One region of the Arthrobacter sp. D1-29 genome, then DNA from elsewhere that is predicted to be linked to it. Evidence: riboswitches for the same ligand, from Rfam matches in the RefSeq annotation. Region 1 holds a riboswitch; the other holds the start of a gene.
The links. A riboswitch is a leader RNA that binds a small molecule or an ion and turns the genes downstream of it on or off. The one in region 1 is predicted to bind glycine.
Positions count from the first base shown of each region.

Region 2: linked by a shared signal. The riboswitch ahead of gcvP (aminomethyl-transferring glycine dehydrogenase) and the one ahead of gcvP (aminomethyl-transferring glycine dehydrogenase) in region 1 are both predicted to bind glycine.

Region 1 is NZ_CP096383.1:4,521,359-4,525,564, reverse strand. Features, by position in the region: gene M1E17_RS20540 (ABC transporter ATP-binding protein) at 1-665, shown strand, start outside; gene M1E17_RS20535 (saccharopine dehydrogenase family protein) at 744-1,976, shown strand; gene M1E17_RS20530 (hypothetical protein) at 2,292-2,363, opposite strand; glycine riboswitch at 2,526-2,624, shown strand; gene gcvP (aminomethyl-transferring glycine dehydrogenase) at 2,771-4,206, shown strand, end outside.
Region 2 is NZ_CP096383.1:953,814-958,019, reverse strand. Features, by position in the region: gene gcvP (aminomethyl-transferring glycine dehydrogenase) at 1-2,348, opposite strand, end outside; glycine riboswitch at 2,533-2,629, opposite strand; gene M1E17_RS04525 (TetR/AcrR family transcriptional regulator) at 2,746-3,282, opposite strand; gene M1E17_RS04520 (MFS transporter) at 3,351-4,206, shown strand, end outside.

The DNA of each region.
Region 1 (4,206 bases):
CGGAGCCGGGGCAGACGGTGGCAATTGTGGGGCCCACCGGGGCCGGGAAGACCACCCTGGTGAACCTGATGATGCGGTTCTACGAGATTGATGCGGGGCGGATAACGCTCGACGGCGTGGACGTCACCTCGGTGTCCCGGCGTGAGCTGCGCTCGCGGATGGGGATGGTGCTGCAGGATACGTGGCTGTTCGGCGGGACCATCCGGGACAACATCGCGTACGGGCGGCCTTCTGCTACTGAGGACGAGATTTTGGAGGCGGCGCGGGCGACGTACGTGGACCGGTTTGTGCGGTCGCTGCCGGACGGGTACGACACTCTTCTTGAGGACGAAGGCGGGAATGTGTCCGCGGGGGAGAAGCAGCTGCTGACGATTGCGCGGGCTTTCCTGGCGCGGCCTTCGGTTTTGATCCTGGATGAGGCGACGTCTTCGGTGGATACCCGGACGGAGGTGCTGGTGCAGAAGGCGATGAGCGCTTTGAGGTCCGACCGGACTTCGTTTGTGATCGCCCACCGGCTGTCCACCATCCGCGACGCCGACCTCATCCTGGTGATGGAGGCCGGCCAGATCGTCGAGCAGGGGACGCACGCTTCACTGCTTGCTGCGGGCAGGGCGTACGCCCGGCTGTACGAGGCGCAGTTTGCCGCTCCGGTGGCGGAGGTCTGATCGGTTCCGGTTGCTTGCGAGGACCAAGGCAAGGACCCGCGTGTCAGCGTGGAGTTGCCGCTGTGAAAGGCTGCAGTTATGGAAAACTCATCTCGGGAACATGACCTCGTTCTCTACGGAGCGACGGGTTTCGCTGGCCGACTGATCGCCGGCTACGTCGCGGAGCATGCACCGGCTGGGATGCGAGTTGGACTCGCGGGCCGGTCGAGGTCCAGACTCGGGGCCCTTCGGTCGCAGTTGCCGGTCGCGGCGCACGGATGGGCCCTCATCGAAGCCGACTCGGAGGACGCGGACTCGATCGCCGCCCTGGCCGTGGGCACACGCGTGCTCTTCACAACCGTCGGTCCATACGCGAAACACGGACTACCTGTGGTCGACGCCTGCGCACGGGCCGGTACCCACTACGCCGACCTCGCGGGTGAGGTGTCCTTCGTCCGGGAGGCGATCGATCGCTACGACGCTCTGGCCAGGACGAGCGGGGCCAGGATCGTGCACTCCTGCGGCTACGACTCCGTGCCGTCCGACCTCGCTGTACTGCTGCTTCATCAGGCGGCAGAAGCCGATGGCGCTGGCGGTTTGGTCGAGGTCCAACTCGTTGCTACGGCCAAGGGTGGCATCAGCGGAGGCACGCTCGAATCGTTTCGCGGGCAGCTCGAGGCGATGCGATCGAGCACCGCCCTGAGGTCATTAGCCGCGGACCCCTATGCTCTGAGCCCCGACCGCACACGGGAGCCGACGACACAACAGCCTCCTGACGCCGGTACTGTGCGCCGTTCCGATGACGGCACCTGGACCGCGCCGTTCATCATGGCCGCGGTCAACACCCGGATAGTGCGCCGCAGCAACGCACTGCAGGGCTGGGCCTACGGCCGCTCCCTTCAGTACGGCGAGGTGATGGGGGTGGCCCGCGGACCGGCAGGAGCGGTTCTCGCCAGGGCAGTGGCACTCGGACTCCGGGCATTCATGGGCGCGATGGCGTTCCCGCCGACCCGGGGGGTGCTCGACCGCTGTCTTCCGGCACCAGGTGCGGGTCCGAGCACCAGCACCCAGCGCGCGGGCTGGTTCCACTCTCAGGTGACCGCCCGCACCGAGGACGGGCACCGATACCAGGCGATTGCTGCTGGCCCTGGTGATCCCGGCTATGCCGCCACCGCCGTGATGGCAGGCGAGACTGCACTCGCTCTTGCCCTCGACGGCGACCGGCTGCCGACCGCGAAAGGGTCGCTGACACCGGCCACTGCACTCGGCAACGTGCTCATACAGCGACTCCGTGCGGCCGGCCACACTTACCAGGTAACCAAACTCGCCTGAACCCAGGTCCTGCAGGTCACCTGATAACAGGGCAATCATTGACTGGACCAGTCCGACTAGCGGCCTATGGTCAGAAGGCCAGGGGCTCTGGAACCCTGCTGCAGGCCGTACTCGAACTCGTCCAAAAGCCCGGCCCGCCCGACCAATGCAGGGGGGCGTTGCTCCTGCCGTCGGCTTGAAGGGGTTCTGCACCAGACCTCCAGAGGAAACGTAGTGAAACTAGGTGAAAGTGGTGAAACTTCGTCACCGGACGGCAGCCGGGCGTACGAGGCAAGTCCATGCGCCCGCGTGTCCCACTGCGCCGGAATTGCCGAGTTAGCCTACAAGGGCCCGCGTGTGGTCGTTGAGGAATATCCCGCGGGGATCGAACTCGCGGCGGACCTGCATGAACGTGTCCAGTTCCGGGTAGAGGCGCTCAAGACGGCTCCGGGTCAGGCGGCGCTAGTCAGCCGCCAGGTCCCTGGCCGGTCAAACCTTGCCTTGCGTAGTTGCAGAAATACCCGCTATGGTGTGAACCGTGCCACCCACCCAAGGGTGACGCAACGCTTTTGAACTGCGGCGGGAGAGTCCTGCCGGTACATCCAGTCAGGCGCCGTAGGAGCAAATCCTCCCCAGGAATCTCTCAGGCCCATGTACCGCCGCGGCGAGGCAACTCTGGAAAGCAGTCCGTTAAACCGGGCTCACCGACGGTGCAAGCAGAACACAATCTGCGGAATCTCTCAGGTCCAATACAGAGCGGGGAGGAACCCACATCATCGTGGCGCTCACTGGGCGCCTGAATCATGGAGTTCCTCTTGACTGTTCAATCAACCCCCACCGCTTTCGCGGACCGGCACATCGGCGCCCGGCGCCAGGCCGACGTTGACACCATGCTCAAGGCAATCGGCTACGACTCCGTGGACGGCCTGGTAGACGTGGCCGTCCCCGATTCCATCCGTCAGTCCGCACCGTTGACACTTCCAAGCGGCACGGACGCGCTCAGCGAGGTTGAGGTCCTGGCCGAACTGCGCCGCCTCGCCGCCAAGAACAAGACCGCCGTCCAAATGATCGGTCAGGGCTACTACGACACCGTCACCCCGCCGGTGATCCGCCGCAACATCCTGGAAGCTCCGGCCTGGTACACCGCGTACACGCCGTACCAGCCCGAAATTTCCCAGGGCCGGCTCGAGGCGCTCCTGAACTTCCAGACAATGGTGCAGGACCTCACGGCCCTTCCGGTGGCCAACGCTTCCCTGCTGGATGAAGCAACGGCTGTGGCCGAGGCCGTGCTGTTGATGCGCCGGGCCAACAAGTCCAGGTCCGCTGCTGCCGGCAAGACCGTCCTGGACGCGGACTGCCTCCCGCAGACCATCGCCATCGTGAAGGGCCGCGCTGAGGCACTCGGCTTCGAGGTGGAGATCGCGGACCTGAGCCAGGGCTTGCCCGACGGCGACATCAACGGAGTGGTCCTCCAGCAGCCCGGTGTTTCGGGCCGCGTTTTCAACCACGCACCGGTCATCGCTGCCGCCAAGGAACGCGGCGCGCTGGTCACTGTTGCCGCCGATCTGTTGGCGCTCACCCTCATCACGCCCCCGGGCGAGCAAGGTGCCGACATCGCCGTCGGAACCGCGCAGCGCTTTGGCGTGCCGCTGTTCTTCGGCGGCCCGCACGCCGCGTACATGGCCGTCCGCGAAGGCATGGAGCGCACGCTCCCGGGCCGCATCGTTGGCGTTTCCAGGGACAACGCCGGGGTTCCTGCCTACCGGCTGGCCCTCCAGACCCGTGAGCAGCACATCCGCCGCGAAAAGGCCACGTCCAACATCTGCACTGCCCAGGCTTTGCTGGCAATCGTTGCCTCGATGTACGCGGTCTACCACGGCCCGGAAGGCCTGAAGGCGATCGCCGAAACCGTCCACGGCCACGCCCGGACCCTGGCAACCGCCCTCAAGACCGCCGGCCGCGACCTTGTGTCCGAGTCATTCTTCGACACCCTCACGGTCCGCGTCCCCGGCAAGGCGGACAAAGTCATTGCCGCCGCCGAAGCCCGCGGCATCAACCTGCGGCTCATCGACGCTGACACCGTTGGCGTCTCCGTGGATGAAACCACGACGCCGGATGTCCTGTCCGCCGTGGCAGTCGCCTTTGGCGCCGGTCCCGTGAAATCCGCTGCCGGCTTTGAGCTGCCGTCCGGCGTTGTCCGTACGTCCGATTTCCTGCAGCACCCGGTGTTCAACACTCACCGTTCCGAGAC
Region 2 (4,206 bases), 1.6 Mb from region 1:
TACGCCCAGGAGATGGGAAGGACGCCGGCGGAGCCGTACTTGGACGCCGAAATGGGGACGTCGTTGCCTTCGGTCCAGGTTGCCGCGTTGCCCGGCATGAAGGGCGCCAGGTGCGCCTTCGCTGCGACCGGGCCCACGCCGGGTCCGCCGCCGCCATGCGGGATGCAGAAGGTCTTGTGCAGGTTCAGGTGCGAAACGTCGCCGCCGAACTTGCCCGGCTGGGCCAGTCCGACCAGCGCGTTCAGGTTGGCACCGTCGATGTACACCTGGCCGCCGGCAGCGTGAACAGCGTCGCACACCTCGCGGACGTCGGCGTCGTACACACCGTGCGTGGACGGGTAGGTGATCATGATGCAGGACAGCGCATCCTTGTTGGCGTCGATCTTCGCGTAAAGATCGGTGTGGTCGATGGTGCCGTCCGCTGCGGTGGCCACCACTACCACCTTCATACCCGCCAGAACGGCTGAGGCTGCGTTGGTGCCGTGCGCCGACGCGGGAATCAGGCACACATTGCGCTGGTCATCGCCCCGGGACAGGTGGTAGCCGCGTATGGCCAGGAGGCCGGCCAGCTCACCCTGGGAACCGGCATTCGGCTGGATGGACACCTGGTCGTAGCCGGTGATCTCGGTCAGCTGGGCTTCCAGGTCCGCGATCAGTTCGCGCCAGCCCTCGGTCTGGGAGTCGGGGGCGAAGGGGTGGATGGAGGCGAACTCCGGCCAGGAAATGGCCTCCATCTCGGCCGTTGCGTTCAGCTTCATGGTGCAGGAACCCAGCGGGATCATGGTGCGGTCCAGCGCCAGGTCCCGGTCGGACAGCTTGCGGATGTAGCGAAGCAGCTGCGTCTCGGAGCGGTGGGTGCTGAACACCGGGTGCTGCAGGTACCCGGAAGAACGTTCGACGGCGGGGTCCAGCGCGAAGGCTGCGTTGCCGCCGGCGGTGGCCAAAACACCGAAAGCCTCCAGCACCTGGGCGACGATTTCCGGCGTCGTGGTTTCATCCGTGGAGAAGCCCACTCTGTCGGCATCGATGCCGCGAAGGTTGATGCCCTTGGCTTCTGCCGCGGCAACAATTCCAGCTGCCTTGCCGGGCACGGAAACCGTGACGGTGTCGAAGAAGCTTGTGTGGAGGACGTCAAGCCCGGCTGCGTTCAGCGATCCTGCAAGGGTCCTGGCGTGGGCGTGCGCGGCCTGGGCGATCGCCTTGAGCCCTTCCGGTCCATGGTAAACGGCGTACATGGAGGCCACGATGGCCAGCAGCGCCTGGGCTGTGCAGATGTTGGAGGTGGCCTTCTCGCGGCGGATGTGCTGCTCGCGGGTCTGAAGGGCAAGGCGGTACGCGGGGACGCCGGCGTTGTCCTTCGAGACGCCCACCAGGCGGCCGGGCATGGAACGCTCAAGGCCCTTCTGCACGGCCATGTAGGCGGCGTGCGGTCCGCCGTAGAAGAGGGGGACGCCGAACCGCTGCGCGGAGCCGACGGCGATGTCGGCCCCCTGCTCACCGGGAGGGGTGATGAGTGTCAGGGCCAGGAGGTCGGCAGCCACTGTTACCAGCGCGCCGCGTTCCTTGGCGTCGGCAATGACGGAGGTGTGGTCGAAAACCCGGCCGGAGACGCCGGGCTGCTGGAGCACCACGCCGTTGATCACGCCGTCGGGAAGTCCCTTGGAGAGGTCAGCCACCTGGACCTCGAATCCCAGCGCCTCGGCCCGGCCTTTCACAATGGCGATGGTCTGTGGAAGGCAGTCGGCATCCAGGACGGTTTTCCCATCACGGGCGTCCTTATTTTTGTTTGCCCGGCGCATCATCAGCACCGCTTCGGCCACGGCGGTGGCTTCATCCAGCAGGGACGCGTTGGCGATGGGCAGGCCCACGAGGTCCTGCACCATGGTCTGGAAGTTCAGCAGCGCCTCGAGCCGGCCCTGGGAAATTTCCGGCTGGTATGGCGTGTACGCGGTGTACCAGGCCGGGCCTTCGAGGATGTTGCGGCGGATCACCGGCGGCGTCACGGTGTCGTAATACCCCTGGCCGATCATCTGCACGGCGGTCTTGTTCTTGGCCGCGAGCCTCCGCAATTCGGCGAGGGCTTCCACCTCGCTCAGGGCCTGGGTGAGCTCCAGTGGAGAGTCCTGGCGGATGTCCTTGGGGACTGCGGTGTCCACGAGTGCATCCACGGAGTCATAGCCAACAGCCTTGAGCATGGCGTCGACGTCGTCCTGGCGGCGTGAGCCGATGTGCCGGTCAACAAAGGATGCAGCGGCCGGGAAGGTCGGGGCGGGGGCGGTGGTAGCCGGGGCCTGGGCAGTGGGGGCCGGAGTGGCGGAGGCCGGAGAAACAGTCACGAGGAACTCCATGTACTAAGGCGGCGAGGGTACGCCACATCGATTGGGTTCCTCCCCGCTCTGTATTGGACCTGAGAGTTTCCGCCTGGCCTGCTTCCGCAGGACCCGCTTGCACCGTCGGTGAGCACAGCTGTCCTGGTATTCCGGATGGTTCCGGGACACGCCAAGCGGACTGCCTGCTACTTTCCAGAGTTGCCTCGCCGCGGCGGTACATGGGCCTGTGAGATTCCTGGGGAGGATTTGCTCCTACGGCGCCTGCTGTACCTACTGCAGGACTCTCCCGCCGCAGATCAAAGGCTATTCAGTTGAATTTTGTTGTTCATGGTGGCCGTTACCGGGCCCACACACGGTCCAATTGTCCTATGCGGTGCGCGTTCGGGCAAATGCCGCGGACATGGACGATACGGGCTCAACTGCGGAGCCGGTCCAGCGCTGCCAGCAGGCCGGCGACGTCGGCCGCCGTCTCTTGGGTAGGAACCGGCCCCACGGAAAGCATGGCGTTGAAGTACAGGCCGTCACCCATATACAGCACCGGTTTGGCCATGGCCGTGCCAACGTCGGCAGCAATCTCCCGGAGCCAGCGCTGCTGGATTGCCGCGAAGCGCTCACGAGTTTCCTCATGGGCCACCTCGGCGAGCCTGGTGGCAGCAACAATGGCACGGTCCAGGGGTGTATCTGCCCAGACGGAAGACCTGATGAAGTACGCGGCCGCTCCCTCCTCCGCGGTGGCCATGGCGTCGGCGTCGGCGGCTGCCAGCTCATCCAGCCTGTCCAGCAGCACCTCAATCAGGGCTTCCTTGTTCGGAAAGTGATACAGCAACCCGCCCTTGGAGACTCCCGCGCGCTTAGCTACCGCATCAAGGGTGGCGGCCCGCTCGCCCACCTCAATCAGCAGGGATTCAAAAGCATCGAGAACAGCCTCGCGGGCTACGGGTTTTCTGGCCATGGCTTCAATCATGCACGCTGGCACCGCCGAAATTGATAACTGTACCGTCTGGACGGTACAGTTATTCCATGACCTCGTCCGCAACTTCCCTTCGGAACGCCCCCGAATCGTTGGCAAACCAGCTCCCCGCGACCTCCCGTACGCCCCGCCGGCCGGGACCGAAAGCACCATGGCGCGACTGGCTTGCCCTGGGCCTGCTGATGTTCCCCGTGCTGCTGGTCGCGGTGGACAACACGGCCCTTACGTTCGCCCTCCCGGCGATTGCGCGCAGCCTGGAAACCACGGGGGTCCAGCTCCTGTGGATCGTTGACGCCTATCCGCTGGTGCTCGCCGGCCTGCTGGTGGCCATGGGAAGCCTGGGTGACAGGGTCGGACGCCGCCGGCTGCTGCTGGTCGGCAGTATCGGGTTCGCCTTGGTGTCAGCCGCAACAGCCTTCGCCCCCAGCGCCGAGTGGCTTATTGCCGGCCGGGCAGCGCTGGGATTCTTTGGTGCCATGCTGATGCCGTCCACCTTGTCGCTGATCCGCAACATCTTTCCGGATCCCAACCGCCGCCGGCTGGCGATCGCCATCTGGGCAGCAGGATTCTCCGGTGGCGCAGCCCTGGGACCCATCTTTGGCGGCTGGCTGGTGGAACAGTTCTGGTGGGGCGCGGTGCTCCTGGTTGCCGTGCCCATCATGCTTCCGCTGCTGGCGTTCGGCCCCGCCTTCATCCCCGAATCACGGGATCCCCGGCCCGGCCGGGTGGACGTCCCCAGCATGCTGCTGTCCCTGCTGGTCATGGTCCCTGTGGTCTATGGCATCAAGGAGGTGGCCACCGAGGGCTTCGGCATCATGCCACTGGCCGCCGTCACCTTCGGTGTGGCCATGGGATTCGTTTTTGTCCGCCGCCAGCAATGGCTGGCCAACCCGCTGCTGGACATGT